DNA from 4 places in the Streptomyces sp. a15 genome. Region 1 is predicted to be linked to each of the others. Evidence: riboswitches for the same ligand, from Rfam matches in the RefSeq annotation. Region 1 holds a riboswitch; each other region holds the start of a gene.

Region 1 (7,861 bases):
TCGAAGTCGATGCGGTGCTGCTCGTCGAAGGGGACGTCGATCATGCCGTGGTCGGCGGTGACGTAGAGCGTGGTGTTCGGCGGCAGCTGCTCGGCGAGCCGCTGGACCAGCCGGTCGACGTACATGAGCTGGCCGCGCCAGTTGTCCGAGTCCATGCCGAAGCGGTGGCCGGCGCCGTCGAGCTCGGCGTAGTACGTGTAGACGAGGGAGCGGTCGCCGGCGGCCAGCTGCTCGGCCGCGAGATCCATCCGGTCCTCGCCGGACAGCCGCCCGTGGAACGTTCCGCCACTGAGCGCGACCTTGGTCAGCGGGGTGTTCTCGAAGGTCGGGGACGACACCTGGGCGGCGTGCACCCCCGCCTCGTGGGCCAGCTGGAAGACCGTGGGGTACGGCTGCCAGACCCCCGGCGAGGTCCAGGGCTGCCAGCGCAGCTGGTTCATCAGCGCGCCGGTGTCCGGATTGCGCACGGTGTAGCCGGGCAGGCCGTGGGCGCCGGGCGGGCGGCCGGTGCCGACGGAGGCGAGGGAGGTGGCGGTGGTGGCCGGGAAGGCGGCGGTCAGGGGCCGGCCGGTGCCGCCGCGCGAGCTGGCGAGGAGCGAGGTCATGAAGGGCGCCTCGTCCGGGTGGGCCCTCAGCTGTTCCCAGCCGAGGCCGTCGATCAGGAACACGCAGTTCCGGTCGGCGGCGGTGAGTTCCGGGATGGCGGCGGTCATGCCGGGTACGGCCATGCCCGCGGCCAGCGTGGGCAGCAGGTCGGCCAGCGAGCCGGTGCCGTACTCGGGGGCCGGCGCGGAGGCGGGGGCGAGCGGCTGCGGGTGGTGGTCCCAGGCCGAGGCGGGCTGAGCCATCAGCGGGTGACGTCCGCGGTCGCCTCGGAGATGGCCTGGGCGAAGGCGAGCGCCTGGCGCACCGTCTCCTGGCCGTCCCCGGCCTCGCTCACCCTGAGGCTCAGGTCGTCCGCCGTCGAACTGCCGGTGTAGCCGTGGTCGGCCTCGCAGTTGGGGTCGCCGCAGGCGGCGGGCTCCAGGTCGAGACGGGAGACGGCGCCCCAGCCGATGGTCAGCACGATCTCGCGGGGCAGGGTGCCCGGCACGTACTGCTCCGGGTTGGCGACCACGCGGCTGATCACGACCGAGGAGATCCGGCCGAGCTTCACGGACTCGGTGGAGGTGGTGGCGTACGGCGTCGGGGACGTGGTGTCCGCGGCCTGCTCGTCGGTGTGGCTGACGATGAAGCGGGTGCCGGTGAGGACGAGGACGGTCACATGCCGCCGCACCTCGTTCTGGTCGAACGTGGTCTCCTGGTGGACCAGGTACGACTGGATGGTGTCGCCGCCCACAGCGGCCTCCACCGCCTCGGCCACGAGGGCCGGGTAGTAACCGCTGCGCTCGATCGCCGCTCGCAGCCCCTGGGTCGTCGTACTGGTCTTGGCCATGACGTCCATCCTACGGGGACCCACTGACTGCGAGGCACCGCTCCGTGCCGGGGAAACCTCGCTCAGTACGCGGGCAGTGTCCGCGGGCCGAGGTCGTCGCGGGCCGGCGGCGGTGCGAGCCGCACGGACGCGCCGAGGACGCTGAGACCACGTGGGGCGACGACGACCGGCTCCAGGGTGACCGCGACGACCTCCGGGTGGTCGTCGACCAGCCGGGACACCCGCAGCAGCAGTTCCTCCAGGGCCGGGGTGTCGACGGGGGTCGAGCCGCGCCAGCCGAACAGGAGCGGTGCCGTCCGGATCGACCGGACCAGCGAGGTCGCCTCCCGGTCGGTGACCGGAACCAGCCGGTGCGCCATGTCCCCGAGCAGCTGCGAGGCCGCCCCGGCCAGCCCGAACGACAGTACGGCCCCCGCCGCCGGGTCGATGACGGCCCTGACCACGGTGTCGACCCCGCGGGGTGCCATCCCCTGCACCACCGGCCGCAGCTCCTCCGGCTTCCCGAAGAGCTCGGTCAACTCGGCGTACGCCCGCCGCAGTTGTTCCTCGTCCGTGAGATCCAGGCGTACGCCGCCCAGGTCGGCGCGGTGGCGCAGGTGCGGGGCGGTGGCCTTGAGGGCGACCGGGTAGCCGAGGGTGCGGGCGGCGGCGACGGCGTCCTCGGGGCCGGGTGCGGGCAGCGCGCGGTGGACGTGCACTCCGTACTTCCCGAGCAGCTCGCAGGTCTCCTCGGTACCGAGGGTGAGCCCCTGCCCCCGCGCGAGCAGCCCTTCGATCAGCTCGGCGGCCCCCTTCTCGTCGATGTCCTCGTACTCGGGGACCTTGCCGGGCTCGGCGGCCTCGCGCCGCCACTGGGCGTACTTCACGGCTTCACCGAGGGCGCGGACGGCTCGTTCGGCGGCGGGGTAGGCGGGGATGAGGCGGGAGCAGTTCTCGGGGGCGGGCGCGTCGTCCGCCGCCTTGGCGGCCAGTCGGTCCAGCGCACGGAACGGGTGGTCGCGGCCGACCGTGCCGGGCGCCGGTGAACTCGCCTGGGGTGCGGTGCTCGCCGCGGCCGACAGCGCTTCCGCGAGCCCGCCCAGTTCCACGTGCACCACCAGGACCGGCTTCCCGGGGACTCGCTCGGCCGCCGATCGCAGCGCCTGAGCCAGGGCCGCGTCCGCGTCGTCGGCCGCCTCCTCCCCCACCGCCGGTATCGCCGTGACGACCACCGCGTCGCACGCGTCGTCCACGAGCGCCCGGGACAGCGCCCCGTGGAAGTCCTCGGGTGAGGCGCTGGTCGTCAGATCCAGCGGAGGCAGCGGCCTGAGCCCCTCGGCGAGGCAGGCGTCGTACGTCAGCAGTCCCAGTGACTCGGAGTTCCCGAGGATCGCCACCCGGGGCCCGGCCGGCAGCGGCTGGCGCGCGAGCAGCAGCCCCGCGTCGACCAGCTCGGTGATCGTGTCGACCCGGATCACCCCGGCCTGCCGCAGCAGCGCGGACACCGTGGCGTGCGGCAACCGCGTCGCCCGTACGGCGTGCCCCTGCGGCGCCGCTCCCCCGTGCCGCGCCCCCTGCACCACGACCAGCGGCTTCGCGGCCGCCGTACGCCGGGCGAGCCGGGTGAACTTGCGCGGGTTGCCGATGGATTCCAGGTACATGAGGACGACGTCGGTGTCGGGATCGTCGTACCAGTACTGAAGGACGTCGTTGCCGGAGACGTCCGCCCGGTTGCCGGACGACACGAACGTCGACACACCGGTGACCCCCGTGACCCCGCCGCCGCGCCGGTGCAGCCGGGAGAGCAGGGCGATGCCGATCGCGCCGGACTGGGCGAACAGGCCAATCCGGCCGGGCCGGGGGGTCTGCGGCGCGAGCGAGGCGTTCAGCCGGACCTGCGGGGAGGTGTTGATGATCCCGAACGCGTTCGGCCCGATGATCCGCATGCCGTACGCGCGCGCGTGCCGGACGAGTTCGCGCTGCCGCTCGCGCCCCTCGGGCCCGCTCTCGGCGTACCCGGCGGTGAGCACCACCAGCCCCTGCACGCCGTGCAGTCCGCACTCCTCGACGACGTGGGGGACGTGTTCCACGGGCACGGCGACGACCGCGAGGTCGACGGGCCCGTCGATGTCCCGCACCGACCGGTACGCGGGCACCCCGCCGAGTTCCTTCTGCTCCTCGGGGAGGGCTCTGTTCACGGCGTGCAGCCGACCGGTGAATCCGGCGCCCCTGATGTTGTCGAGCACGCTGCGGCCCACACCGCCGGGCGCCCGCCCGGCCCCGATCACGGCGACGGACCCGGGCATGAGCAGCCGCTGCACGGACCGCGCCTCGGCGCGCTGTTCGCGCGCGTACTGCACGGCGAGCGAGCGGTCCGTCGGCTCCAGGTCGAACTCCAGGCGTACAACGCCGTCCTCGAAGCTGCGCTTCTGGGTGTAGCCGGCGTCCCTGAATACCTTGATCATCTTGTTGTTGGCGGGCAGCACCTCCGCGGCGAACCGCCGGATGCCCCGCTCGCGCGCGACGGCGCCGATGTGTTCGAGGAGGGCGGAGGCGACGCCGCGTCCCTGGTGGGCGTCCTGCACGAGGAAGGCGACCTCTGCCTCGTCGGCCGGGGCCGAGGCGGGCATGCCGTCGGACCCGATGCGGTCGTAGCGTACGGTGGCGATGAACTCGCCGCCGATGGTGGCCGCGAGTCCCACCCGGTCCACAAAGTCGTGGTGCGTGAAGCGGTGGACGTCTTTGGCGGACAGACGAGGGTAGGGCGCGAAGAAGCGGTAGTACTTCGACTCGTCCGAGACCTGCTCGTAGAAGCTGACGAGGCGATCGGCGTCATCAACGGTGATGGGCCGGACGCGCGCGGTACCCCCGTCGCGCAGCACCACGTCGGCCTCCCAGTGGGCGGGATACTCGTGCCGGTCCGACGAGGTCTGCATGGGCCCCAGAGTACGGCTCGCGTACGACAACGGCGCGAGGCAGTCTGTGGAGGACGAGAAGCCGGACCGAGGCCGCGGTCCGACGACGCCGCGGGGCGGGACGAAGGACCGCTCCGGGCATGCTTCACGATATGGGAAACTGGTCTAGACAACCTGATACACCGAAGGGCAGCATCACATGGCTGAGCGCCGCGTCAACGTCGGCTGGGCCGAGGGTCTCCACGCCCGCCCCGCTTCCATCTTCGTCCGGGCCGCCACGGCCGCAGGTATCCCGGTGACGATCTCCAAGGCCGACGGCAACCCCGTCAACGCGGCCTCCATGCTGGCCGTCCTCGGTCTGGGCGCCCAGGGCGGCGAGGAGATCATCCTCGCCTCCGACGCCGAGGGCGCCGACGTGGCCCTCGACCGTCTGGCGAAGCTGGTCTCCGAGGGTCTCGAAGAACTCCCCGAGACCGTCTGAGCACACAATTCACGTTTGCCGCGAAGGGCTCGTCCGAATTATCGGGCGAGCCCTTCGTATTTCCCGATCACAGGCAGCGGAAATAATCCCCCGCGAATTATCCCCTCTTTGTATACGGTGCCCGTGTTAATGCCGCAGGCCCGTCATGTTTACGGGAGGTTGCGAGTTCCTCACACGGTCCGGCCGCTCCCCGCCGCCGGTGAATCGCAGCCGGTGCGCCGCCGTCGCGCGCTCCGTGTGCAGCGCCGTGAGCGCCCGCGCGCGTTCGCTGTCGCCGCGCGCCACCGCGTCCACGATCGCGCCGTGCTCCGCCCACGACTCCACCGGGTTGGCCGGCGCCTCCACCGTGTACATCCAGGCGATCTTGTGGCGCAGCTGGGTCAGCATCGAGGTCATCGCGGCACTGCCGGAGGCCTGCGCGAGCGTCTCGTGGAACCAGCCCCCCAGGGAGCGCAGGTCTTCGCTGTTGCCCCGCCTGGCCCGCTCCTGGCCCAGCCGGACCAGGCCGCGCAGCACCTTGAGATGGGCCTCGGTGCGCCGCTGGGCGGCCCGGGAGGCGCCGAGCGGCTCCAGGAGCATGCGCATCTCCAGCAGGTCGGCACCCTCCTGCTCGGTGGGTTCCGCGACGCACGCGCCCGCGTGCCGCCGGGTCACCACGAAGCCCTCCGCCTCCAGCGTGCGCAGGGCCTCGCGGACGGGGACACGCGAGACGCCGTAGCGGCGCGCGAGCAGTTCCTCGGTGAGCCGGCTGCCGCGCTCGTAGACACCCGCGACGATGTCGTCCCGGATCGCCGTGCATACCGAGTGCGCCGGAATACGCATGACCGACCTCCGCTTTAATCCCCGTGAAACGTCGACGATTGACGTGTGTTCAGTGACTCTATTGCAATCAGCGGGAATTTCCGATGGCGGACTGGAATCCATGGATATTTTTTGGACAGACGGCCGTCTGAAACGCCGAAAGCCCCGGCTCGGGGAGCCGGGGCTTCGGGACGGGAGCCGTCTGTCGTCAGACGTTGCCGGAACGCGCGCGTGGGACGTTCGCGGGCGCGAGTGTCAGACGTTCACGCCGTGCGAGCGGAGGTAGGCGACGGGGTTGATGTCCGAGCCGTACTCCGCGGTCGTGCGGGCCTCGAAGTGCAGGTGTGCCCCGGTGACGTTGCCGGTGGCGCCGGAGAGGCCTATCTGCTGCCCCGGGGTGACCGTCTGGCCGACGGAGACACCGATGGACGACAGGTGGCCGTACTGGGTGTACGTGCCGTCGTTCATCTTGATCACGATGTTGTTGCCGTACGACCCGCCCCAGCCGGCCTCGACGACCGTGCCGGAGCCGACCGCCTGGACGGAGGTGCCGCTCGCGGCGTGGAAGTCGACGCCGGTGTGGCTGCCGGAGGACCAGACGGCGCCGCCGGTCTTGTAGCCGGTCGAGATGTACGAGCCGGAGATGGGGGCGACGTACGAGTTGAGGCGCTTGCGCTCGGCCTCGCGGGCGGCGCGCTCCTTGATCTCGCGCGCCTCCTTGGCCTCGGCGGCCGCCTTCTTGCGCGCGGCCTCCTCGGCGGCCTTCCTCTGGGCCTCGGCCTCCTCGGCGGCCTGCTTCTGGGCGGCGGCCTGGGCGTCGATCTGGTCGGCGATCGAGTCGCCGGTGGAGATGACGGGGATGAAACCGGTCTGCTCGACGGCGGATTCGGCGGCGAGCGCCGGGGCGGCCAGGGTGCCGACGACACCGGTGGTGGTGAGGGCCGCGACACCCGCCGCACGGGCGGTGGTGCGCTTCATCCGGCTGGGACGACGATGCTTCCCGGTGGCGCAGGTGAACGCCATGTAGTGGCTGATCCTTTCCTTCCTTCTCGCCTACCGGGTTAGCTGACGGGTTCGGAGCAGGAAGGTCTCCTACGGGCCCCCTCGCGATGCGCGCGGGCGTCCGATTCACCCCAGGGACTTGTGGTGTGGGTCCCCGGCTCCCCTGGCTCGCGCCATGTGGGGACTCGGCGATGGCTGCCCGGTGCCGCGGGTGCGGCGCGGTGCCTGACGGACAGCCCGCATGACGCTAAACGCGCCAAGTTTCAAACCCCAAACGAATGACGGCTTTTGTAGCGCATGCCACAGGGCAGACAGGCAACCTCTCCCTCAATTCGGACATAGGGGGGCCCTGGTGACTCTTGGGTCACCAGGGCCCCTGGACGCGCGTTGGCCCGCTTCGCCACGCGCGCGTGCGCCTACTCCGCCGAAACGACGGTGACTTCGCCGATCCCGAGAGCCTCCACGGGCTCCTTGATCTGCGCCGCGTCCCCGACGAGGACGGTCACCAGACGGTCGACCGGGAAGGCGCTCACGACCGCCGCGGTGGCCTCGACGGTGCCCGTCGCCGCGAGCTGCTGGTAGAGCCTCGCCTGGAAGTCGTCCTGCAGGTGCTGCTCGACCTGGTCGGCCAGCGTGCTCGCCACGGCCGCCGCCGTCTCGTACTTCAGCGGCGCCACTCCGACGAGGTTCTGCACGGCGACGTCACGCTCGGCGTCGGTGAGCCCTCCGGCGGCGAGGGTGCGCAGCACCGTCCACAGGTCGTCAAGGGCGGGGCCGGTGTTCGGGGTGTCGACGGAGCCGCTGATCGCCAGCATCGCGGCACCTGTAGCCCCTCCGGGGGAAGAAGGGGCAGCGGAGCGCATGACCTGACCGAACGCCCGCACACCGTAGGTGTAGCCCTTTTCCTCGCGCAGGACGCGGTCCAGGCGGGAGGTGAGGGTGCCGCCCAGGCAGTAGGTGCCGAGTACCTGGGCGGGCCACACGCGGTCGTGCCGGTCGGGACCGATACGGCCGATCAGCAGCTGCGTCTGGACGGCGCCGGGGCGGTCCACGATGACGACCCGGCCGGTGTCGTCGGCGGTCACCGGCGGCACGGGACGGGGCTCGGCCGAGGAGCCGGTCCAGGAGCCGAGGGTGTCACCGAGCAGCGCGTCGAGGTCGATGCCGGTGAGGTCGCCGACGACCACGGCGGTGGCGGTGGCGGGGCGGACGTGCTTCTCGTAGAAGCCGCGCACGGCCGCGGAGTCG
Region 2 (7,861 bases), on a different contig from region 1:
CGCTCCTTGATGATCATGCGGTACGACGCGATCATCCGCTTCGCGCCCTTGTCGTCGGAGAGCAGCTCGCGCAGCTGGTCGAGGTCGCCGTCGCGGACCATCTTCCAGAACTCGGCGCCGTCCGCCGGGTCGCTCAGCGGCAGGTTCACATTGCGCACGCCCGGCAGCTCGACGTCGGGACCCTCGAACTTCTGGTCCGAGGCATTGCGGAAGTCGAAGATCGTGTGCAGGCCCAGGGAGGCGAGGAACGCGGCGTCCTCCTCGGTCGCGTGCGCGAGGTGGCCGCTGCGGAACAGCACTCCGTGCCGCACCCGCCGGCCGTCCACTGTCGGCAGTCCGCCCACGTCCCGGAAGTTGCGCACGGCGGCCAGTTCGGGCTCGGTCGACGGGACCTGCTGCGTCACTAGGGCTCCCCCCACTCGGTCCCGCCGCCGCGGCTCGACGACGGGCACGCCCTCGACGATACGACATGCGTTCCTGGGGCAACGAGTTGTCCACAGGCGTTGCACCGAGGGCTCACCGCCCTTGATGATGTTGGTGCTTGAGTGGACCTGTTCGTGCTTGTTCGAATCTGTGAGGGACGTATGCCGGAGATTGCCGAGAACGGCCGCACGTGGCTTCTGTCCGGGCCGGCCAGCAGTTACGCCCTCCACCTCACCGCCGACGACGAGCTCCTGCACCTCCACTGGGGGCCGCGCATCGCCCTCGTCGACGCCGAGGCCCTCGCCGTACGCCCGCTGCCCGACTACTGGCCCTTCGAGTCCCCGCTCGACGGCCGCGAGGAGTACCCCGTCGAGGGCGGCGCCCGCTTCGTCCGGCCCGCCCTGTCGGTGCGCACGTCGGAGGGGCGCGGTACCGAGTGGAGCTTCGAGGCGCACGAGACCGAGGACGACGAGCTGCGGCTGCGGTTCCGCGACGGCGGACTGGCGATCACGCTGCACTACCGGATGCGGGGCGACGTACTCGAACGGTGGGTGACGCTCGACAACGACGGGCCCGCCGCCGTGGAACTCCTGCGCGCGGACTCCGCCACGTGGACCCTGCCCGACCGTGACGGCTGGCGGCTGTCCCAGCTGCACGGCCGCTGGGCCGCGGAGTCCCGGCTCGTGCGCTCTTCCCTCACCTACGGTGAGAAGGTCATCGGCAGCCGCCGCGGCCACACCGGGCACCAGCACCTGCCCTGGGTCGCCCTCGACACCGACGCGACCGAGGAGCGCGGCGAGGTCTACGGCTGCGCCCTCGGCTGGTCCGGGTCCTGGCGCATCGCCGTGGCCCAACTCCCGGACGCGCGTGTGCAGATCACCGGCGGGGCCGGGTACGACGACTCCGGGCTGCTGCGGCTGGCGGCGGGGGAGTCCTTCACGACGCCCGTCTTCGCCGGCCTGTGGAGCGACGGCGGCTTCGGCGGGGCCAGCCGCGCCTGGCACGCCTACCAGCGCGCGTACGTCATCCCGGACGCGGACCAGGACCGGCCGGTGCTGTTCAACTCCTGGGAGGCCACGGAGTTCGACATCTCCGAGGAGCAGCAGGGGGTGCTGGCGCGGCGGGCCGCGGCGATCGGCGTCGAGCTGTTCGTCGTGGACGACGGCTGGTTCGGGGCCCGCACCAGCGACCGCGCCGGGCTCGGCGACTGGAAGCCCAACCCCGACCGCTTCCCCGGCGGCCTCAAGCCGCTCGGCGACTACGTCCACGCCCTCGGTATGAAGTTCGGCATCTGGGTGGAACCGGAGATGGTCAACCCGGACAGCGAGCTGTACCGAGCCCATCCGGACTGGGTCCAGCACCAGACGGGGCGAAAGCGGACGGAACTCCGCAATCAACTCGTACTGAACCTCGGCCGCGAGGACGTCCAGGAGTACCTCTGGGGGCAGCTCCACGAGCTCCTCTCCAGTGCTCCGATCGACTACGTGAAGTGGGACTTCAACCGCTGCTTCACCGACGCGGGCTGGCCCGGAGAGCCCTACCCGCAGCGCCTGTGGGTCGACCACGTGCACGCCCTGTACCGCCTGTTGGACCGGCTGCGGGCGGCCCACCCGGGCGTCGCCTTCGAGTCCTGCTCGGGTGGCGGCGGCCGGATCGACCTCGGCGTGATGAGCCGTACGGACCAGGTGTGGACCTCGGACAACACCGACCCGCTCGACCGGCTCGCCATCCAGCACGGTTTCAGCCAGATCCACCCCGCCCGGGTCATGGCCGCCTGGGTCACCGACAGCCCCAACACCCAGCTCAACGGCCGGGCAAGCTCGCTGCGGTTCCGCTTCGTGAGCGCGATGGCCGGGGTGCTCGGCGTCGGGGGCGACCTCGCGGAGTGGACCGAGGAGGAGCTGGCCGAGGCCCGCGACTGGGTGGATCGCTACAAGGAGATCCGGCCCCTCGTGCAGCGCGGCGACCTCTACCGGCTACGGCCCCCGCAGGGCGGGCTGAGTGCGGTGCAGTACGTGCTCGGTGACGAGGCCGTCGTCCTCGCCTGGCTCCAGGCGCAGCATCACGGCGAGCCGGTGCCGGTGCTGCGGCTGCGTGGCCTCGACCCGACAGCAGCGTACGAATGCCTCGAAACGGGCGAAGTTCACCGAGGTGCCGTACTACTGCATCACGGACTGCGGACGGGGCTGCGCGGTGACCTCGATGCGACGGTTCTCCGGTTGCGTCGCATCTAGGGCTTCTGTCCGAATTGGTGCCTTCATTCCAACTCCGTCTGGAATAAGGGGACCTGTGGATGTGCCACGTGAGGAGCGTCATATTCGTGACCGTGCGTCGCCCGTCATGTTCACGTAATTAGTGCGGTTTTCAAGGGTGTTTGGTCAAAGAGAGCCTCCTGAAAGCACGGAGGGTGACCGGGAATTCCCTCAGGTACCAAACAGAAACACATTCACGGGCAACCACTTACTTGTCCCTTTGCGTCTTGGTCGCTTACGTTCACCAGCGATCCGGACGGACGCCCAATCCTGCCGCCGCCCGGAGCCCGCACACCAATCACCCGTCCATGGCAGGAGCGGGGGACCCACAGGTAGAACCGCCTGTTCCGGTCTCCGGAACGGCTAGGGGTTAAGCCGTACTTCGGTACGGCCGGGCATCTCCAGTCCGCACCCGACAGCTCACCTCGCAGGCGCCGGAGAGGAATTCGCCATGCCCGCCAAGGGTAAGCACCGCCGACCGAAGACCCAGCGCTTCACCCGATCCATCGCCGTCGCCGGAACCGGCGGCGCCGCACTTGCTCTGCCGCTTCTCGGGGCCACCGGCGCCAACGCCGCCACCCCGCAGTCCGTCTCGGAAAAGGCCGTTCAGTCGTCCGTTCCGGCCACCATGAAGAACGTGGCCGAAAAGACGACGGCCGAAAAGACGGCCTCCGCGAAGGCCTCGGGCACGAAGACCTACTCCGTGCAGGCCGGTGACTATCTCGCGAAGATCGCGGACGAGCAGAATGTCAGCGGTGGCTGGAAGAAGCTCTACTCCGACAACCGCGAGGCCGTCGGCGCCGACCCGTCGCTGATCCACCCCGGTCTCAAGCTCTCGATCGGCAAGAAGGCCACGACGAGCACACCCAAGTCCTCGTCGCCCTCGGGCTCTTCGTCCTCTTCGTCCAAGTCATCTTCTTCGTCGGATTCGTCCGTATCGTCGAAGTCGTCCTCCTCCGGGTCCTCCTCCTCGAAGACCGAGGCGGCCACCCAGAGCGCCGACACCGCCAGTGGCTTCACCACCCCGGTGAGCGGTGCCGCCGTCGGTACCGCCTACCGCACGGCGGGCAGCATGTGGTCCAGCGGCTACCACACCGGCGTCGACTTCAGCGTCCCCACCGGCACCTCCCTCAAGGCCGTGGGCGCGGGCACCGTCGTCTCCGCGGGCTGGGGCGGGGCGTACGGCAACCAGGTCGTCGTCAAGCTCGCCGACGGCTACTACGCGCAGTACGCCCACCTGTCCTCGCTCTCCGTCTCGAACGGCCAGTCCGTGACGGCCGGCCAGCAGGTCGGTCTCTCGGGCGCGACCGGCAATGTGACCGGTCCGCACCTGCACTTCGAGATCCGCACCTCGCCGGACTACGGCTCGGACGTGGACCCGGTCGCCTACCTCCGTACCAAGGGCGTCTCCGTCGGCTGATTCCCCGACTGCTTGTCCGACACGCTGCCGAAGGCCGGATCCCGATCCCCGGGTCCGGCCTTCGGTGTGTCGATCTGTGCTCGTTCATGGTGATCGCTTCATTGCGGTTTTGTGGCAAGCGTGCCCAGGGCGTCGCCAGGGACGGAAGAGTGGGGACGTAAAAGCCTCGATCGGCCTTCCGGAAGGAGCCGTCTCCCGTGACGAGCACGCGTAGAGCATTCGGAGCCCTGGCCGCAGGCGCCGCCCTGGCTGCCCTCGCCCCCGCGACCGACGCGAGCGCCACGCCACGCCACCGCCGGCTGATCGCCCACGACGACTTCCGTCACGGGCTCGGCCAGTGGGCGGTGGAACTCGAGCAGGGCGGCACCGTCACCGCCTCCCGCGGGACCCTGGAAGTCGACGTGCCCGCCGGCGCGACGGTCTGGTTCAAGAAGCGGCTCGAAGGGCCGTACGTCCTGGAGTACACCGCCACACCGGTGTCGGCGGGCGGGGTCAACGACCGGGTCTCCGACCTCAACAACTTCTGGAACGCCGTTGACGTCCGTTCCCCCGACGACCTCTTCGCCACCCGGCGGAGCGGGGCGCTGGCGGAGTACGACCACCTCAAGACGTACTACGTCGGCTACGGCGCCAACACCAACACGACGACCAGGCTGCGCCGTTACGTCGGTGAGGCGGGCGTCCGGCCGCTGGTGTACGACTACACCGAGCCGCTGCTCGTGGCGAACGAACCGAACCGGGTCCGGATCGTCTCCGACGGCTCGGGAGTCCGGTGGTGGGACAACGGGCGGCTCGTCTTCGACTACAGCGATCCTCAGCCGTATACGAGCGGGCACTTCGGCTTCCGGACCACCTGGAGCCATTTCCGGATCAGCGGATTCCGGGTGTGGCAGTTGCCGCCTCAACAGCGCTGAGAAGAGGGCTATTCCTGGTTTGACCAATCCTTGAAGAGTGGCTTATCTCACCGCACGTCAACCCTTTCCTACGGTCGCGTAGCTCACATCCGAAGGGGAATCATGGGCCGACGTGGCAGACGATTCGAAGAATGACAACAGATCAGTGATCGGGTCGTACGTGGCGGTGGGGGACAGCTTCACCGAGGGCGTCGGCGACCCCGGTCCCGACGGGTCGCTCGTCGGCTGGGCCGACCGGTTCGCGGTACTGCTCGCGGACCGGCGGCCCGAGGGCGACTTCGACTACACCAACCTCGCCGTGCGCGGGAAACTCCTCGACCAGGTCGTGGCGGACCAGCTTCCGCAGGCTCTCGAACTCGCCCCGGACCTGGTCTCCTTCTGCGCCGGCGGCAACGACATCCTGCGGCCCGGCACCGATCCCGACGAGGTCGCCGAGCGTTTCGAGCAGGCGGTGGTGCGGCTCACCGCCGTCGCCGGCACGGTGATGGTGACGACCGGATTCGACACCCGTGGCGTGCCCGTGCTCAAGCGTCTGCGCGGCAAGATCGCCACCTACAACGGACATGTGCGGGCCATCGCCGACCGCCACGGCTGTCCGGTGCTCGACCTGTGGTCCCTGAAGAGCATTCAGGACCGGCGGGCCTGGGACGGCGACCGGCTCCACCTGTCGGCGGACGGGCACACGCGCGTGGCGCTGCGCGCGGGGCAGGTCCTCGGGCTGGAGATCCCGGCCGACCCGGAGCAGCCCTGGCCGCCGCTTCCGCCGCGCGGCACGCTGGAGGTTCGGCGGGACGACGTGCACTGGGCGCGCGAGTACCTGGTGCCGTGGATCGGCCGCCGGCTGCGCGGGGAGTCGTCGGGCGACCATGTGACCGCCAAGGGCACGCTGTCGCCGGACGACATCAAGACGCGGATCGCTTCGGTTGCTTGAAGGTCTGCGGAGGTGCGGGTATTTGGGTGCCCGGTGCGAGCCGGCCTACGGGCGGCACGCACCGGGCACTCGCCTTGTGGCCCGAGGTGGGCTTGTGCGGGGCAGGGGGCTCGGCGCCCCTACGTGGTCAACGCCTCCCGCGTCAGCCCCAGTTCCCGGGCCAGCGCCTCGTCCACCCACTCCTGCGCCCGGGACCGCGACACCGCGCCCGGGTACGACGTGAGCTGTACGGCGAGCCCGTCCAGCAGGGCCGTGAGGCGCAGGGCCGTGCCGCCCGGGTCCGGGCAGGGGAACTCGCCCGCGGCCACGCCCTCGGCGATCACCTCGGCGAGGGCCGCCTTCCACCGGCGGTCGAGGTCACGGGTGACCTCCTGGAGCGCGGGCTCGCGCAGCGCGGCCGCCCAGCCCTCGATCCACAGCCGCCAGCCCTTGGCCTGGCCCGTCGGGGCGTACCAGCGTACGGCCGCCCGCAGCCGGCGCAGTGCGGTGGTGCGGCGGGCGAGCAGTTTGGACAGATGGGCGAGGTCGTCCTCGGCCGCGTACGTGAAAGCGGCGGCGACCAGCTTCTCCTTCGTGGAGAAGTGATACAGCACCAGCGCGTTGCTCACACCGAGGACCGAGGCCACGTCGGCGATCCTGACCGCCGCCACGCCCCGCGCCTCGATCTGCTCGATGGCGGCCCGCAGCAGCTCCTCGCGCCGCTCGGCCACGCTCAACCGCACTCTCGCCACGCCGTCACCCTAATCCGTGGTTCTGTGCGCTGCCGGAGAGAGGTCGTTTACCGGCCGAACCGCCCGCGACCTGGTAGCGCACCTGAAACGACCGTTCGCGCCGAGGGGCGGGCACCTCGCTACCGGTACCAGCCGAACCGCTCGGCGATCACCGGCAGCCGGTCCGCGACGATGGCGTGCGCGGCCGCCCGCGGGGTCGTGCCGTCCCGCTCCGCACGGGCCAGCATCTGCTCGACCAGGGCGCGCATCGAGCGGCGTGTGTGGGCGAACGCCGCGTCCGCGTCGGCGTCGATGTCGCCGAAGAGCGTCCACCACCACCAGGCGTTCGTTCCCGAGTTGACGACCACGTCCGGCAGAACGGTCACCCCGCGCGCGGACAGCAGTTCCTCCGCCTCAGGGAGGACGGGCATATTGGCCGCCTCGACGATCCAGCGGGCCGTGACCAACTCCTGGTTGGTGGTGTCGATCGCGTACGAGACCGCCGCGGGCACCAGCACCTGTGCGCCGGCGCACAGCCAGGCGCCGCCCGGCAGTTCACGGTCGTCGGGGCGCAGGACGGACCGGTCCACCGTGCCGTAGGCGTCCCGCGCCACGAGCAGGGCCTCGACGTCGAGGCCGGTCGGATTGGCGATGGTGCCCTTGATGTCGGCGACGGCCACGACCGTGAGCCCCGCGCGCGTGAGGAAGCGCGCGCTGGCCCCGCCCATGGTGCCCAGGCCCTGCACCGCGACCCGCGTTCCCGCATACGCCACCCCGGCCCGGTCCAGGGCCGTGAGCACCGACTCCGCCACCCCGCAGCCGCCGACCAGCTCGTCGAGGCCGATGCCGTCCACCTCGACCGCGAAGGCGTCCGCGAGCCGCCGCCGGGCCGCGCCCTCGTCGTCGAGCAGCGGATACACCGCCTGGATGGAGGAGACGAGCCCCGCCTCCGAGGCCGCCCGGTCCACCAGGTCCTGCGTGAGGCCGAGGTCCTCGCCGGTGGTCCACAGGCTCTCGACGTACGGCCGCATGGCTCGCAGATAGCGGACCAGCAGGTCGTACGCCCCCGGCTCCCGGGGATCGCAGTCGATGCCGCCCTTGGCGCCGCCGAGGGGGATGTAGCGGCCCTCGGGGGTGTAGTGCAACGCCTCCTTCATCGTCATGCCGCGGGCGAGTCCGGTGACTTCGTCCAGGGTGCAGCCCGCGCGCAT
Region 3 (7,861 bases), on a different contig from region 1:
GACCCGGAGGCGCTGGCCGCCCTGGTCAAGGAGGTCGGCATCTACCCGGCCGCCACGAGTGGCCAGTCCGGTGACGTCCTCACCACGCCCGCGTTCTTCCCGAACCAGAAGGACTTCTACACCACGGCCGCGGAGATCGCCGCCACCACGGCCACCGCCGCCTGGGGCCCGAACGTGCAGACCGCCTACACCGCCTTCAACGACGGCTTCGGCAAGGCCACCAAGGCGAAGAAGGAGGCCCAGTTCACCTCTGCGCTCAGCACCATGCAGTCGAAGACCTTCGACGACATGAAGAAGCAGGGCTTCGAGGTGACCGAGGCATGACCAGCGCTCCGCTCAAGGGCTCCGACCGCATCACGGTCGGGCCCTTGGCGGACGGCACCGGCACCGCCACGTCCGTCCGCCCCAGCCGCCCCCGCCGCCGTGGCCGCAGCGCACCGTACTGGTTCCTGACGCCGACCCTGGTCCTGTTCGCCGCCTTCACCGTCGTCCCCATCGGGTACGCGATCTGGCTCAGCCTCCACAAGGTCCGGGTCAAGGGCATCGGACTCGGCAAGGGCGCCCGCGAGCAGGTCTGGAACGGCTTCGGCAACTACGCCGACGTGCTCCAGGACTCCGAGTTCGGCCACAGCGTGCTGCGCGCCTTCGGCTACGGCCTGATCGTCATCCCGACCATGCTCGGCCTCGCGCTGCTGTTCGCGCTGATGCTGGACACCCCGAAGGTGCGCAGCGCGTCCTTCGCACGGCTGATGATCTTCCTGCCGTACGCGGTGCCCGGCATCATCGCCGCCCTCATGTGGGGCTTCCTCTACCTGCCGGCCGTCAGTCCCTTCTACTACCTGCTGGACAAGTTCGGCCTCCCGCAGCCGGACCTGTTCGACGGCGGCAATCTCTACCTGTCCTTCGCGAACATCGCGGTGTGGGGCGGCACCGGCTTCAACATGATCGTCATCTACACCGCGCTCAGGGCGATCCCGCCGGACATCTACGAGGCCGCGCGCATCGACGGCGCGTCCGACCTCAAGATCGCGCTCAGGATCAAGATCCCGATCGTCATGCCCTCCCTGGTGCTGACCTTCTTCTTCTCGGTGATCGCCACCCTCCAGGTCTTCACCGAGCCGATGACGCTCAAGCCGCTGACCAACGGCCTCTCCACCACCTGGAGTCCGCTGATGGCCATCTACGACAGCGCGTTCCTGAAGTCCGACATCTACGGCGCGTCCGCCACCGCGGTGGTCCTGGCCCTGGCCACCTACCTCATCTCCTTCACCCTGCTGCGCGTCTCCGACCGCTACACCCGGGAGGACCGGGCATGACCACCCTCACCCTCACCGCCGACACCACCGGCAAACCCCCTGTCAAAAGCCGCGCGCGGCGCACGGCCTGGGTCCCCACCCTCGTGCTGATCCTGGGCGCGCTGTACTGCCTGGTCCCCATCGCCTGGGTGGTGATGGCGGCGACCAAGGACCGGTCGGAGCTGTTCTCCACCTTCACCTTCGCGCCCGGCACCGGCTTCTTCGACAACCTGAGCGAGCTGACCGCCTACCGGGACGGCATCTACTGGACGTGGATGGGCAACTCCGCCCTCTACGCGGGCTTCGGAGCCCTGCTGTCCGCCGCGGTCTCCGCAGGCGGCGGCTACGCGCTGGGCCGGTTCGCCTTCCGGGGGCGGGAGTTCATCTTCAAGCTGATCCTGGCCGGCGTCCTGGTGCCCAGCATCGTGCTGACCGTCCCGCAGTACCTGCTGCTGTCGAAGATGGGCATGGCCGACTCGTACTGGTCGATGCTGCTCCCGTCCATCCTCTCCCCGTACGGCGTCTACCTGGTCCGCATCTACGCGGCCGCCGCGGTGCCCGCCGAACTCCTCGAGGCCGCCCGCATGGACGGCGCGAGCGAGTGGCGGATCTTCTCGCGGATCGCCGTACCGATGATGATGCCGGGCCTGATCACGGTGTTCCTCTTCCAGTTCGTCGCCATCTGGAACAACTTCCTGCTGCCGTACGTGATGCTGGCCGACGACACCAAGTTCCCGCTCACCCTCGGGCTCTACACGCTGCTCGCGCAGGGCGCCTCGCAGCCCGCTCTCTACACCCTGGTCATCACCGGATGTCTGCTGGCGATCATTCCGCTGATCGCGCTCTTCCTGGTGATCCAGCGGTTCTGGTCCCTGGACCTGCTGAGCGGCTCGGTCAAGGCCTGAGGCATCCGCCGACCCGGCCGCCCCCGCCGACCCCACCGTCACGAACGAGGAACATGACCACCAGCGCCAACGGACGCCGCCGACCGCCCACCATCCACGACGTGGCGCGGGAGGCCGGCGTGTCACGGGGCACCGTCTCCCGCTTCCTGAACGGCGGCCACTACGTCTCCCCGGCCGCCCGCCGGGCCGTGGAGGCCGCCATCAGGAAGACCGGGTACGTGGTCAACCGGCATGCTCGCAGCCTGAGCACCGGACGCTCGGACTCGGTGGCCTTCCTGCTGACCGAGCCGCAGGAGAAGTTCTTCGAGGACCCCAACTTCAACGTGCTGCTGCGGGGTTGCACCGAGCGCCTCGCCCAGCACGACATCCCGCTGCTGCTCATGCTGGCGGCGAGCGACGACGACCGGCGCCGGCTGACCCGGTACATCACCTCGGGCCACGTCGACGGCGTGCTGCTGGTCTCCAGCCACAGCGGAGACCCGGTCGCCGCCGAACTGCGCGACGCCGGCATCCCGTTGGTGGCCTGCGGCAAGCCGCTCGGGCTGGGCTCCAAGGTCAGCTACGTGGCGGCCGCCGACCGCGACGGCGCCCAGGAGATGGTCCGCCACCTCCTCGCCGGCGGCCGCCGCCGCATCGGCATGATCACCGGCCCGCTGGACACCCCGGGCGGCACCGACCGCCTGGCCGGCTACCGCGACGTGCTCGCCGAGGCGGGACTGCCCTACGACCCGGCGCTGGTGGTGGAGGGCGACTACCGCCGCACCGGCGGCGAACAGGCGGCCCGTCGGCTGCTGGCGCAGGCCCCCGACATCGACGCGGTGTTCGTCGCCTCCGACCTCATGGCCGCCGGAGTCGTCAACGCCCTGGACCAGTCCGGCCGTTCGGTCCCCGATGACATCGCTGTCGGCGGCTTCGACGACTCGGCCGCGGCCACCGCCGTCACCCCGGCCCTCACCACCATGCGCCAGCCCTACGACCGCATCAGCGCCGAGATGGTCCGCATGCTGCTCGCGCAGATCGCGGGGGAGGACACGGCGGGAGTGATCCTCCCCACGGAACTGGTGGTACGGGACTCCGCGTGACCGCGCCAACTGCCCTAACCGGAGCATGCGTCAACGCATGTGAAGGCTGTAGCCGTCCGGTTCGCGTCGAGTCGATGCGGCGTTCCATCCGTATTCTCTGATCATGGCCGCACCCACCGCATATTCACTCATCGCCACCGACCTGGACGGAACGCTGCTCCGAGGCGACGACACGCTGTCCGACCGGTCGCTCGCCGCGCTCGCGCGGGTGGCGGCGGCCGGGGCCCGGCATCTGGTGGTGACCGGCCGCCCGGCGCCCAGAGTGCGGCCGCTCCTCGACGACCTGGGCAGCAAGGGGCTCGCGGTGTGCGGGCAGGGCGCGCAGGTGTACGACGCCGGCGCGGACCGTCTGCTGTGGTCGGTCACCCTGGACCGGGAGCTGGCCGAGACCGCGCTCGGCAAGATCGAGGCCGAGATCGGCCAGGTGTACGCGGCCGTCGACCAGGACGGCGTCGACGGGCTGACCCTCATCGAGCCCGGCTATCTGATGCCGCACCCGACTCTGCCCGCCGTCCGGGTCGGGCGGCGCGACGACCTGTGGAGCGAGCCCGTCAGCAAGGTGCTGCTGCGCCATCCCGACCTGTCCGACGACGAGTTGGCGGCGACGGCGCGTTCCGTGGTGGGTTCCCTCGCCACGGTCACCATGTCGGGACCCGGGACCGTCGAACTCCAGCCATGCGGCATCACCAAGGCGACGGGCCTCGCCCTGGCCGCCGACCATCTCGGGCTCGGCCCCGAAGAGACCATCGCCTTCGGGGACATGCCCAACGACATCCCCATGTTCGACTGGGCCGGCCACGGCGTCGCCATGGCCAACGCCCACCCCGAACTCAAGTGCGTGGCCGACGAGATCACCTTGTCCAACGAGGACGACGGCATCGCCGTCGTCCTCGAAAGACTGTTTCCGCAGCGGTAGTCAGGCTCAGTACGCCCCGAAGACGTTGTCGATCGAGCCGTACCGCGCGGCCGCGTAGTTGCAGGCGGCGGTGATGTTCGCGACCGGGTCGTACGGGTCCCACGACGTGCCGTCCACGTGGTACGCCTGGAAGGTCGGGTCGATGGTCTGGAGCAGGCCCTTGGAGGGGGTGCCCGCGGCGGCGTTGGAGTCCCAGTTGTTGATGGCCCGGGGGTTGCCGGAGGACTCGCGGATGATGTTGCGGTAGATGCCGTCGTACGAGCCGGGGATGCCCTTCTGCGCCATGATGTCCATCGCCTCGCGGATCCAGCCGTCGAGGTTGTCCGCGTACGTCTTGGCGGAGGCCTGGGTGGCCTTGGCGACGGACTGGGCGGACTTCTTGGCGGACGTCGAGGCCTTGTCGGCCGTCGTGCCGGCCTTCTTCGCCGTCTTGACCGTCAGCTTCACATCCGGGTGGATCAGCCGGGGGTTGTCGCCGATGACCTTGCGGTTGTCCTTGTAGAGCTGGCGCCAGCCGCCGGGAGTGTCGTACTTGTCCGCGATGCCGTAGAGCGAGTCGCCCTTGGCCGTGGTGTACGTGACGGACTTGACCTGTGCTGCGGCCGGCGCGGCGGCGGGGGCCTTGGCCGGCTGTGCGGCGCTCGCGGTGGTCGCGCCCAGGAGCGGGAGGGCGAGGGCGGCGACGCCTGTTCCGGCGGTGACGACGCCTCGGGTGAGCGGGTTGGTGCGGGTACGACGGTGCTTGCCTCGTGCGGGCATGGCGCTGTTCCTCTCCGGCGCCTACGAGGTGAGCTGTCGGGTTCGGGCGGGAGCTGCCCGGCCGTACCGCCGTGAGGCGGCGCGACTTAACCCCTAGCCGTACCGGCGTGATGTCCGGTCCGGCGCTTACCTGGGTCCCCCGCTCCTGCCGTGCGGTGTTGGTCGATGAGTGTTCTGTAGGGCGGCGGCAGGATTAGGCGTCCGCCCGACAGGCCCGGAACGTATGCGAGAGCACATGGCCGAAACAAGTGGCTGATTCACACTTCGACCCTGTGACCTTGATCTGAGGCATTTGGGGTGCTTGATCCTTTGCGGTTGCCAAGGCTCAACTGGCGCGAAAGGCAAGGCGAAACGCGGACGTGCGGAGGCGCGGCCCCAAGTGGCCGCAAGTGACCCAACTCACGGGCAAGTACAAGGGTGGCCAAAACGGGCAATGGGCCCAACTCGTAGTCAACCGGCCGTCCGTGGAATCCGCTTCTCCCACGTCCGGTGGAAGACGACCTCGTCGCCGTCCGTGCAGATCACCTCGTTTGAGGTGGAAAAGTCCGTTCCGTCACAGCTGATCTCCGACCGTGTGCGGACCGTTGCCCGCCAGGCGAGCTCCGGCCGGTGCAGCGCGACCGTCCAGTCCGAGCGGGCCCGGGCCGACAGGGGGTCCGACTCGTTGATCGTGTACGTCTCCAGCGCGTCCTCGGTGAACTCCAGACCGTCGGGATACACGCGGGTGCCGCCGATGGGGGTCCCCCCGCTCGAGCGAAGTCGAGAGTGGGGGAGCGGATCGACCTCCAGCCGCCACTCGCCCTTGGCCACATCGCGGACGACCAGCCGCTCGGGGCGCGGTTCGTCGAGCGTGACGGGGACGTTGACGCCGAGCGGCTCGGACTGCTCCGGTTCCTCGAAGGCGATGCCGGAGGCGGACTCCCTTGTGCGCACCGGGAGTTCGAGGAAGCTGCCCACCGGGTCCAGGGTGAAGCCGGCCGCCGAGTCGGGCTGCGGCCAGATCCACGGCCAGTACGCGGAGGAGACGGCCAGCCGGACGAGGTGACCGGCCGGGAAGGCGTGCCCGATGCCGTTCAGCTCGAACTCCACGTCCTGAGTGACGCCCGGCTCCCACGGCACCGCCCGGTCCCGCCCCTGCCGCGCCGACAGGTTCAGTACACCCCGGGTGACCAGCGTCGAGGCGCCGTCCGGGGCGACGTCGCACACCCGGGCGATCACCTGGCCGCGCGGCACCTCGGAGGTCAGCCTGAGCCGCACCCTCGGCCGCCCCAACACCCAGGTCTCCTCGTCGGCTTCGAACTCGAAGCACACCGACCTCGCGTCCTCCTCCCGCTGGTCGGGCGGCAGGTCGGCGTCGTTCCCCAGGGGGAGGAAGCGGCCGGCGTCGACACCCGTGTGCTGCGGGGAGCGGACCAGGAGAGGGGCGCCCTCGAGGGCGTGCGAGACCATCGAGACGTTGGGGGAGGGCCAGGCGGGCTCGCCGACCCAGCGGCCGGGCAGGGTGTCGTAGACCGTGGCCGGGGGGTGGGAGTCGCTGACGTAGGCGCGGAGCAGCGGCTCGCGCATCGCGCCCGATTCGACCCCTTTCAGCCAGTGGTCCCACCAGCGCAGGGTCTCCTGGAGGAAGCCGATCGCCGGGCCGGGCGGCAGACCGCGGTCGGGGTACTGGTGGGACCAGGGGCCGATCAGGCCGCGGACGCGGTCGGCGGGCAGGTGCTCGACGAGGCGGAGGACGGTGTCGCGGTACGGGTCGTGCCAGCCGCCGACCGCGAGGACGGCGGCGTCGATCGCGCCGTAGTCCTCGCGGACGCTGCCGTGCTGCCAGTAGCGGTCGCGGGTCTGGTGGTCGAGCCAGGTGTGGATGAGGGGGGCGACCTCCTCCAGGCGCTTGAGCCACATGTCCCGCCAGGCCTCGCCGACGTACCGCGGATCCGGCGGGCGGGAGGCGAGGGCCAGCAGGGCGGCCGCCCAGGCGTGCATGTCCACCGCGAGGACGGAACCTCCCAGGTAGTGCACGTCGTTGTCATAGCGGTCGTCGGTGGAGCAGACGGTGACGACCGCCTTGAGCGGCTCGGGTGCGAGGGCCGCGATCCGGAGGGAGTCGAAGCCGCCCCAGGAGATGCCGAACATGCCGACCTTGCCGTCGCACCAGGGCTGGGCCGCGAGCCATCGGACGACCGCGACGCCGTCCGCCAGCTCGGTGGCCGAGTACGCGTCGTCCGGCATGCCCTGACTGTTGCCGTGTCCGCGTACGTCCACTCGTACGGAGGCGTACCCGTGGCCCGCGTACCAGGGATGGCGTTGCCAGTCGCGGGGCGCGGTCCAGTCGGTCAGGCGGTACGGCAGGTATTCGAGGATCGCGGGTACTGGTTCGTCCGTGAGGGGGCGCCACACGCGCGCGTAGAGGAGCGTCCCGTCCGGGAGCGGGATGCGGAGGTCCTCGTGGGTCGTCTCGTAGGGGAAGGACGTACGGATGTGCATGAGCGTGACCCCGTGAGTTCAGTGGACCGGGTGCGTGGTGTCCGGGGTGAGGGCGAATTCGGCCGTGTGTGTGCGTCCGGTCAGGTGACGGCCGCCCGTCACGCGCAGGACCGGGCCGATCTCCGGAGGCGGCCGGCTTCCGGGCTCGGTATCGACGGTGGTTCGCGACACACTCCACTACTTCCAGGTAAATCGGCAGATATCCATTCTTTTAGAGTGATCAAAAACATACCCGTCGTGATCCGATATCGCCCGGGCTGCACGGGCGGGCGCTATCGGTGATCGAAACGTGACCGGATACGCTGACTTGAGTGATGGCAGCGACCTATCGACAAACCGTGTAATCGCCAGTAGACACAGCAGACAGGAGATCCCTCGTGACCGTCGTCGGGCCGTTCGGGCTGAGCGTGCGGGACCAGGCTC
Region 4 (7,861 bases), on a different contig from region 1:
TCGCAGGTTCAAATCCTGTCCCCGCTACTGAAGGCCGAGGGCCGGAATCCAGAATGGGTTCCGGCCCTCGGTGTATGTGTACGTCGGATGTGCACGCCGGTCATCCGGTCGGCCCTCACCGGTCGCCCCCGCCCCCGCTCCGGGAAACCTGGGTGCAGTGGTGACGGGACCGGACGTACGTGGGGGAGACGAGTGGTGCGGCCTGGTGACGCGGAGGAGGGCGCCGCATCTCCAGCCTGCGGGTCGTTCTCCAGGTACTCCCCGTCCTGCTGATCGTCGGGGGAGTCTTCTACGACCTCCTCACCCCGCACGCCTTCACCGCGATCCCCTTCTTCACCGCCGCCCCGCTCGTCGCCGCGCCGGTCTACTCGCTGAGCGGCACCGTCGTGACCGGGGGTGTGGCCCTGATCGCCGCGTACGCGGTCCATGCCCGGTACGGGTTCGCCGCGGACGCCGACACGGTCACCGAGGTGGTCACCGTGGCCAAGGTCGCCGTGCTGGCCGCCGTCATCAACCGTGTCGTACGCCGGGGCGAGGGGCGCCTCGCCTCCGCGCGCGGGATCGCCGAGGCCACCCAGCGCGCGGTGCTGCCCGAGCCCGCCGGACGCATCGGCGGTTTCGACATCGCGGCCCGGTACGAGGCGGCCCAGGCGGACGCCTTCATCGGCGGTGATCTGTATGCGGTCCAGGACAGTTCGTACGGCGTCCGGCTCGTCGTCGGCGATGTGCCCCCGGGCTCGAGCGAAGCCGAGAGCTTGGGGGAGGCTGGAGCGGGCGCTGGCACGCGAGGGCACGCGGCGGGACGGGATCGAGGCCTTCGAGGGGTTCACGACGGCTGTGCCGGCCGAGCTTCCGTACGGGGACGGTGTGGTGCGGATCGTCAACCGGGGGCATCCGCCGCCGCTCCTGCTGCACGCCGACGGCACCGTGCGCTGCCTGCTCGCGCGGGAGGCCGCGCTGCCGCTCGGCATGGGCGACCTCGGCAGCTGGTCCGACCGCGCCGACGAGACCGGTTTCCCGGCCGGGGCCACGCTGCTGCTGTACACCGACGGGCTGTCCGAGGCGCGGCCGTTGTTACGAGGGGTGATCGGATGAGCGCCCTCCGCATAACAACTGACGCACCGTCAGTGCCTGTGGGGTTGCTGAGGCTGGGTCAACTCGCCCGTTTTTGCCGGTCGTGGGCCGTAAGTCCTGCGCGGAAAGGTTAATGATCAAGAGGAACAGCTTGGAATCCAGGCCCCGCGTCTATTAACGTTCGATAACGCAGCGCGGTCGTCCCAGCCGTCACAAGAGTCGGCTCCGTGCGCACGCGCCGAATCCCGCAAGGGAACCGGGGAACCACCAATTGGGGTGAATCGCGCGGATACCACCGTGAACTCACGGCCGGTATACGCGCGTAGGAGACCTTCCTGCTCCGAACCCGTCAGCTAACCCGGTAGGCGAGAAGGAAGGAAAGGAGCACGCCCACGTGGCGTCCAACCGGCCTGCCCCAGAAGCCCCGTCCGTGCCGAGCCAGCGCGAGACCGAGACCTTCGGCTACGGCACCTACAGCACCGACGAGGGCCCCTGGACGGAGTGGAATCCCACCGAGGAGTCCCTCCCACCCGTACGTGGCCGGCATCGCGTCGCCAAGCAGCGCGGCGGACTCGCGCGCGGCGGACTCGCCCGCAGCTCCACCGTCCTCGGCGTCGGCGTCATAGCCGCTGTCGGCGCGGGCGGCATGGCCAGCGCGCAGACCGGCAAGCCGCCGGTGTCGATTTCCATGCCCGACCTGCCCAACGTGGGCTCCCTCATCTCCGACGACTCGGACGCCGCCGAGGACTCCGGCACCGCGCTCAGCAGTGTCAGCGTGGCCGCCGCCGACACCGAGAAGAGCACGGCCGACGCCGGCGAGGTGCTGCGCGCCCGGATCATGGCCCAGGCCGAGCAGCAGCAGGACCAGGTCGAGAGCAAGGCCGCGGCTGACGCCGTGGCCGAGGCCGAAAAGGCGGCCGCCGACGCGGCCGCCAAGGCGGAGAAGGAGGCCAAGGCCAAGGCCGCCGCCGCGAAGAAGAAGGCGGAGGAGGAGGCCGCGAAGAAGGCCGAGGCCGAGCGCCTCGCCGAGCTGGCCAAGCAGTTCGCGCTGCCGACCTCCTCGTACACGGTCACCTCCACCTTCGGTCAGGCCGGCTCGCTGTGGTCCTCCGGCTACCACACGGGCCTCGACTTCGCCGCGCCCACGGGCACGCTCATCAAGGCCGTCCACACCGGGACGATCACGCAGGCCGGCTGGGACGGGTCGTACGGCTACAAGACCGTGCTCACCCTCGATGACGGCACGGAGATCTGGTACGCCCACCAGTCCTCGATCAGCGTCAGCGTCGGCCAGAAGGTCAACACGGGTGACGTGATCGGGCGCGTGGGTGCGACGGGGAACGTGACCGGGGCGCATCTGCACCTCGAGGTCCACACCGGCGGTTCCGGCTCCGGGATCGACCCGATGGCGTGGCTGCGGAGCAAGGGCCTCAACCCCTGACCGTCGTGTTACCCGAGTCCCGGCGGTCCTGACGGCATCCCCCCGACGTCAGGGCTGCCGGTCAGTGTGCGGGGGCGGTCAGTGGTTACGGGGCTTTTGTTTACGGGGTTTTTGCGGGTGACCATGGAATCGCGGGATCCGGTGCGGCCGTTGAGGTGAAGTATGACTTCTTCCTCTCCGTCTTCCTCTCCGTCTCCCTCTTCTTCGCTGTCGCTTCGCAAGCTCGGCTCCTCGGACCTCGAGGTCTTCCCGCTGTCCCTCGGCGGCAACGTCTTCGGCTGGACCGCCGACGAGGCGGCCTCCTTCGCCGTCCTCGACGCGTACGCCGCCGCGGGCGGCAACTTCATCGACACCGCCGACTCCTACTCGGCGTGGGTCGAGGGCCACCGGGGCGGCGAGTCCGAGACCGTCATCGGCAAGTGGGCCAAGGCGCGCGGCAACCGCGCGGACGTGGTGATCGCGACCAAGGTGAGCCAGCACCCCGAGTACCAGGGCCTGACCGCCGCCAACATCAAGGCCGCCGCCGACGCCTCCCTGCGGCGCCTCGGCACCGACTACATCGACCTCTACTACACCCACTTCGACAAGCCGGACGTGCCGGTGGAGGAGATCATCGGCGCGCTCGACGAGCTGGTGAAGGCGGGCAAGGTGCGGTACATCGGCGCGTCCAACATCTCCCCGGAGCGGCTCGAGGCGTCCCTCGCCTTCTCCGACCGGGAGGGCCTGGCGCGGTACGTCGCCCTCCAGCCCCACTACAACCTGGTCTCCCGCGACACGTACGAGGGCGACCTCCAGGACCTGGCCGAGCGCTCCGGCCTCGCGGCCGTCCCGTACTACGCGCTCGCCTCCGGCTTCCTCACCGGCAAGTACCGCCCCGGCACGACCGTCGACAGCCCGCGGGCAGGCGGCGCCGCCAAGCACCTCGACACCGAGCGCGGCCGGAAGGTCCTCACCGCCCTGGACGAGATCGCCCGGTCCCACGACGCGCCGGTCGCCACGGTCGCCCTGGCGTGGCTCGCGGCCCGGCCGACGGTGGCGGCGCCGATCGCGTCCGCCCGCACGGTAGAACAGCTGCCGGCGCTGGTGGGGGTGGCGGAGCTGACCCTGACGGAGGCGGAGGTCGCGCGGTTGACGGAGGCGTCGGCCTGATCTCCGGCGCGCACTTCTCGGTGTCCGGCGGTGCGCTTCCTGATTACGTCCGATACGGGTTGTAGGAGCTGTAGGAGGGATACGGCACCGCCGGATACGCGGCAGGCCCCGCCGGATACCCGTACACCCCGTACACCGGCCACGGCGGCGCGGTCACCGCCACGGGCGGTGCCGTTGCCCGGGCCGCGTGGTCCAGCGCGGGGCGCGCCACGTCCCGGCGCCACCACAGCTCGGCCAGCAGCTCCCGTTCCCGTACGACGAAGTCGGCCTCGGCCCGCCCGCGGCGCCCCCGATGCCGCAGGAAGGCCAGCGAGGTCGCGTACGCCTCGTACTGCGCCACCGCCCGCGCCGCGGGCCGACCGAAGTGCCGGCGGGCGTAATCGCGGGCCAGCCGCCGTGCCCGCATCGAGCCGAGCGCGTACGGCTCGGTCGGCGACAGCCAGCCCGCCACCGCGTACGCGGGCAGCTCTTCCCGCACGGTCTTCAGCTCACGCTGCCGGGTCCAGATGACGAGCCAGGTAAGCAGCCCGAAGGCGGGCACCATGAAGGCCGCGTACACCGCGAAGAACCCGTACTCGCCGAACGTCGAGGAGCCGTTCCAGATCGCGTGCATGCCCATCGCGAGCAGCAGCCCGGAGAGCGGCAGCAGGACGCGCCGCAGGTGGTGGCGTTCCGCCGAGAGCGCGGAGATGCCGAAGCCGATGCCGGTGAGGACGGTGAAGAGCGGGTGCGCGAACGGCGACATGATGATCCGCACGAAGAAGGTCGCCGCGGTGACGGAGGCGATCCCGGTGTCGCCGGTGAGCTGGTCGGTGCCGAAGGCGGTGCCGAGGTAGAGGATGTTCTCGGTGAAGGCGAAGCCGGTGGCGGTGACCCCGGCTATCACCACCCCGTCGACGATCCCGGTGAAGTCACGGCGCCGGAAGAGGAAGACGAGTAAAACGGCCGCGGCCTTGGCCGACTCCTCCACGACCGGCGCTATGACGGTCGCGCCGAGGGTGTCCGCGCTGGAGGGGTCCGCCGTGGCCGTCGCTATCCATCTCGTCGCGAAACTGTTGGCGATGATCGCTATCAGCGCCGCCGCGCAGGCCCCCCAGGCGAAGGAGAACAGCATGTTCCGCCAGGGGCCGGGCTCGACCCGGTCGAGCCAGCGGAAGGCCGTCATGAGGAGCGGCACGGGCAGGACGGCGAGTCCGAGCCCGACCAGGAACCCCTCCGTGCCGGTCTGTTCGCGTACCAGGGCGAGGATGACGAGCCCGGAGAGTGCGAGCAGGGTGCTCAGCCCGCCGTAACGCACCCACTTCTTGTGCCACCAGTGCGCGTGCCGCAGTGCGCCGCCGGTCGGATCACCGGGGTGCGTCGGGTAGGGGGGAACGGTGGCCACGGCATTGACCCTAACGAGGCAGAGGCGCCGTCCGCAGGGGGAGAGGGGGGTTCAGGCGCCGGTGGGGGGCTGGTCCTTGTGCGCTACACGTTGCTCTGAAGGTTGCTCGGTGCGTTGTTCTACGAGGTGCTCTACGCCGTGCTCTACGCGGCGGAAGAGCAGGTCGTTCACGACATGTCCCTTCTCCAGTCCCTGGCCCTCGAAACGAGTCAGCGGCCGGAACTCGGGACGCGGCGCAAAACCGCCCCCGGGCTGTGTGTTCTCGAAGCCGGGGTGCGCCGTGAGCACCTCGAGCATCTGCTCCGCGTACGGCTCCCAGTCCGTCGCACAGTGCACGATCGCCCCCGGTCCGAGCCGGGTCGCGGCGAGGTCGAGGAACTCCGGCTGGATCAGCCGCCGCTTGTGGTGCCGCTTCTTGGGCCAGGGGTCGGGGAAGTACAGGCGCAGACCGGCCAGGGAGTCCGGGGCGAGCATCTCCCGCATCAGGATGATGGCGTCGCCGTTGCCGACGCGGACGTTGGACAGGCCGTTCTGATCGGCGAGATTGAGCAGATTTCCCTGCCCCGGGGTGTGCACGTCCACGGCGAGGATGTTGGTGCCCGGGTCGGCACCGGCCATGCGGGCCGTGGCCTCGCCCATCCCGAACCCGATCTCGAGCACGACGGGATTGCCGTTCCCGAACAGCTCACCGAGATCGACAACCCGCTGCCCGTCGATGTCGAGCCCCCACTTGGGCCACAACCGCTGCAACGCATCCGCCTGCCCGGCCGTCACCCGACTCCGCCGAGGCTGAAAACTCCGAATCCGCCGCTCGAAGTGCGACCCCGCGGGATCAGCACTCGGACCATCGGGAAACCGCGGTTCCCCCTTGGCCCGAACATGCCGACCGGAGGCCCCGGGCGGGTGCGGGACCTGGCGGGTTTCGGGGACATTGAGCGACTCAGACACAGTGAGCCCAATTTTACGACCCCCTGGTTGGGCCGCTACTACCCAGTCCCGCCCGGCCCCTTTCAGCCCGTCCGGCGTTTGAGGACGAGGCCTTCGAGCCGAAGGGAGTCTGGGGCGCAGCCCCAGCGGGGTCGAAGGGGCGCAGCCCCTGGGGACGGGACGGGAAGGGGCGGCGGGGGCGAGAACAGCCCTGCGGCGAGCGCGGCCGCAGCGCCCCGCACCGTCACACAGACGGCAGCGCCGCCAACGCCCGCCGAGCCACCTCCCGCCCCACCGGTAGCGAAGCCGTCGCCGCAGGCGAAGGTGCGTTCAGTACGTGCACGGCCCGCGCCCCCTCCTGAATGAGGAAGTCGTCGACCAGAGAGCCGTCCCGAAGCACCGCCTGCGCCCGCACCCCCGCTGCCGCAGGCACCAGATCCCCTTCCTCGACCGCCGGCAACAACCGACGCACCGCCTCCACGAACGCCCCCTTGGACACCGACCGCCGCAGCTCCCCCGCCCCGTACCGCCAGTGCCGCCGAGCCATCCGCCAGGCCCCCGGCCACCCCAGCGTCCCAGCCACCTCCCGAGGCCGGACCACCCCCCACCCGTACCCCTCCCGGGCCAGCGCCGGCACCGCGTTGGGGCCGATGTGCACACCCCCGTCGATCCCGCGCGTGAGATGCACCCCGAGGAACGGAAACGCCGGATCCGGCACCGGATACACCAGTCCCCGCACCAGCGCAGGCCGCGCCAGCGAGTAGTACTCGCCCCGGAACGGCACGATCCGCATCCCCGGCTTGTCCCCCGTCATCCGCGCGACCTCGTCGCAGTACAGCCCGGCGCAGTTCACCAGCACCCGCCCCCGCACGACGTCCCCGCCCGCCGTCCGAACGGCCACCCCGAGCTCCGGCCGCCGATCCACCCGTACGACCCGCGCCCCGTACCGGATCTCCGCCCCGGACGCCTCGCCCAGCCGCCGTGCGACCTCGGCGAAGTCGCACACCCCCGTCGTCCCGACGTGTATCGCGGCGAGCCCGCGCACCTCCGGTTCGTACTCCCCGATCTGGGCGGCGCCCAGCTCCCGTACCGAGATCCCGTTCTCCCGGCCGCGCTGCACGAGCGCGTGCAGCCGCGGCAGCTCGGCCCGGTCGGTCGCGACGATCAGCTTTCCGGTGACGGCGTGCGGAATGTCGTACTCCGCACAGAACTTGATCATCTCGGCGCCACCCCGGACGGCATACCGCGCCTTGAGCGAGCCGGGCCGGTAGTAGATCCCGCTGTGGATCACCCCGCTGTTGCGCCCGGTCTGGTGCCGGGCGGGCCCGGCCTCCTTCTCCAGCACCGTCACCCGCGTGCCCGGCGCGGCACGCGTGATCGCATACGCCGTGGACAGGCCGACGATCCCGCCGCCGACCACCAGCACGTCACAGTCGTACGCGAGCTCCCGCACCTGCCGCGCCACCTGCACCACCTCCCGGCTTCGATAGTGCACTGCGCCACTGACAATGCGCTCAAACCCGGGAGGCGGACGGAGTGTCCCTGGCTCAGGCGGGCGCCATCAGCAGCGGCCGTGCCCGCTCCCGCAGCTCGACCACGCGCGGTTCGTCGCCGTACGGCTCCAGCCGGTGCAGGAGGTCCTTCACGTACTCGGTGGTACGCGCCGAGGAAATGCGCCCGGCGACCTCCACCGCCCGTACGCCCTGCTCGCATGCCGCGTCGAGATTGCCGGACTCGAGCTCGGCGACCGCCGAGACGACGAGGCGCAGCCCGTGCGAGCGTACGAATTCCTCCGTCGGCTTCGACAGGGCCTGCTCGGTGAAGCGGCGGACCTGGCGCGGTGCCTTCAGATCGCGGTAGCACTCGGCGGCGTCCGCGGCGAACCG

Evidence for each region. A riboswitch is a leader RNA that binds a small molecule or an ion and turns the genes downstream of it on or off. The one in region 1 is predicted to bind cyclic di-AMP.
Region 2: it holds a riboswitch for cyclic di-AMP, as region 1 does, so the genes downstream of both, AC5P09_RS37150 (M23 family metallopeptidase) here and AC5P09_RS19110 (M23 family metallopeptidase) in region 1, are expected to answer to the same signal.
Region 3: it holds a riboswitch for cyclic di-AMP, as region 1 does, so the genes downstream of both, AC5P09_RS17885 (transglycosylase SLT domain-containing protein) here and AC5P09_RS19110 (M23 family metallopeptidase) in region 1, are expected to answer to the same signal.
Region 4: it holds a riboswitch for cyclic di-AMP, as region 1 does, so the genes downstream of both, AC5P09_RS46510 (M23 family metallopeptidase) here and AC5P09_RS19110 (M23 family metallopeptidase) in region 1, are expected to answer to the same signal.

Annotation. Positions count from the first base shown of each region.
Region 1 is NZ_JBWLKM010000016.1:132,231-140,091, reverse strand. Features, by position in the region: gene AC5P09_RS19135 (alkaline phosphatase family protein) at 1-848, opposite strand, end outside; gene AC5P09_RS19130 (DUF5998 family protein) at 848-1,444, opposite strand; gene AC5P09_RS19125 (bifunctional acetate--CoA ligase family protein/GNAT family N-acetyltransferase) at 1,498-4,350, opposite strand; gene AC5P09_RS19120 (HPr family phosphocarrier protein) at 4,529-4,810, shown strand; gene AC5P09_RS19115 (GntR family transcriptional regulator) at 4,937-5,632, opposite strand; gene AC5P09_RS19110 (M23 family metallopeptidase) at 5,867-6,634, opposite strand; cyclic di-AMP (ydaO/yuaA leader) riboswitch at 6,648-6,814, opposite strand; gene AC5P09_RS19105 (M16 family metallopeptidase) at 7,030-7,861, opposite strand, start outside.
Region 2 is NZ_JBWLKM010000057.1:35,297-43,157, forward strand. Features, by position in the region: gene AC5P09_RS37140 (tyrosine-protein phosphatase) at 1-404, opposite strand, end outside; gene AC5P09_RS37145 (alpha-galactosidase) at 585-2,657, shown strand; cyclic di-AMP (ydaO/yuaA leader) riboswitch at 2,965-3,124, shown strand; gene AC5P09_RS37150 (M23 family metallopeptidase) at 3,127-4,095, shown strand; gene AC5P09_RS37155 (DUF6250 domain-containing protein) at 4,293-5,009, shown strand; gene AC5P09_RS37160 (SGNH/GDSL hydrolase family protein) at 5,155-5,940, shown strand; gene AC5P09_RS37165 (TetR/AcrR family transcriptional regulator) at 6,060-6,671, opposite strand; gene AC5P09_RS37170 (Glu/Leu/Phe/Val dehydrogenase dimerization domain-containing protein) at 6,791-7,861, opposite strand, start outside.
Region 3 is NZ_JBWLKM010000015.1:37,207-45,067, forward strand. Features, by position in the region: gene AC5P09_RS17860 (ABC transporter substrate-binding protein) at 1-324, shown strand, start outside; gene AC5P09_RS17865 (carbohydrate ABC transporter permease) at 321-1,316, shown strand; gene AC5P09_RS17870 (carbohydrate ABC transporter permease) at 1,313-2,200, shown strand; gene AC5P09_RS17875 (LacI family DNA-binding transcriptional regulator) at 2,254-3,282, shown strand; gene AC5P09_RS17880 (HAD family hydrolase) at 3,386-4,198, shown strand; gene AC5P09_RS17885 (transglycosylase SLT domain-containing protein) at 4,205-4,957, opposite strand; cyclic di-AMP (ydaO/yuaA leader) riboswitch at 4,963-5,131, opposite strand; gene AC5P09_RS17890 (CocE/NonD family hydrolase) at 5,408-7,438, opposite strand; gene AC5P09_RS17895 (polyprenyl synthetase family protein) at 7,816-7,861, shown strand, end outside.
Region 4 is NZ_JBWLKM010000108.1:16,852-24,712, reverse strand. Features, by position in the region: partial or broken gene AC5P09_RS46515 (PP2C family protein-serine/threonine phosphatase) at 228-1,068, shown strand; cyclic di-AMP (ydaO/yuaA leader) riboswitch at 1,301-1,457, shown strand; gene AC5P09_RS46510 (M23 family metallopeptidase) at 1,469-2,515, shown strand; gene AC5P09_RS46505 (aldo/keto reductase) at 2,678-3,664, shown strand; gene AC5P09_RS46500 (PrsW family intramembrane metalloprotease) at 3,708-5,048, opposite strand; gene trmB (tRNA (guanosine(46)-N7)-methyltransferase TrmB) at 5,100-5,996, opposite strand; gene lhgO (L-2-hydroxyglutarate oxidase) at 6,220-7,470, opposite strand; gene AC5P09_RS46485 (NsdA family TPR-like regulatory protein) at 7,523-7,861, opposite strand, start outside.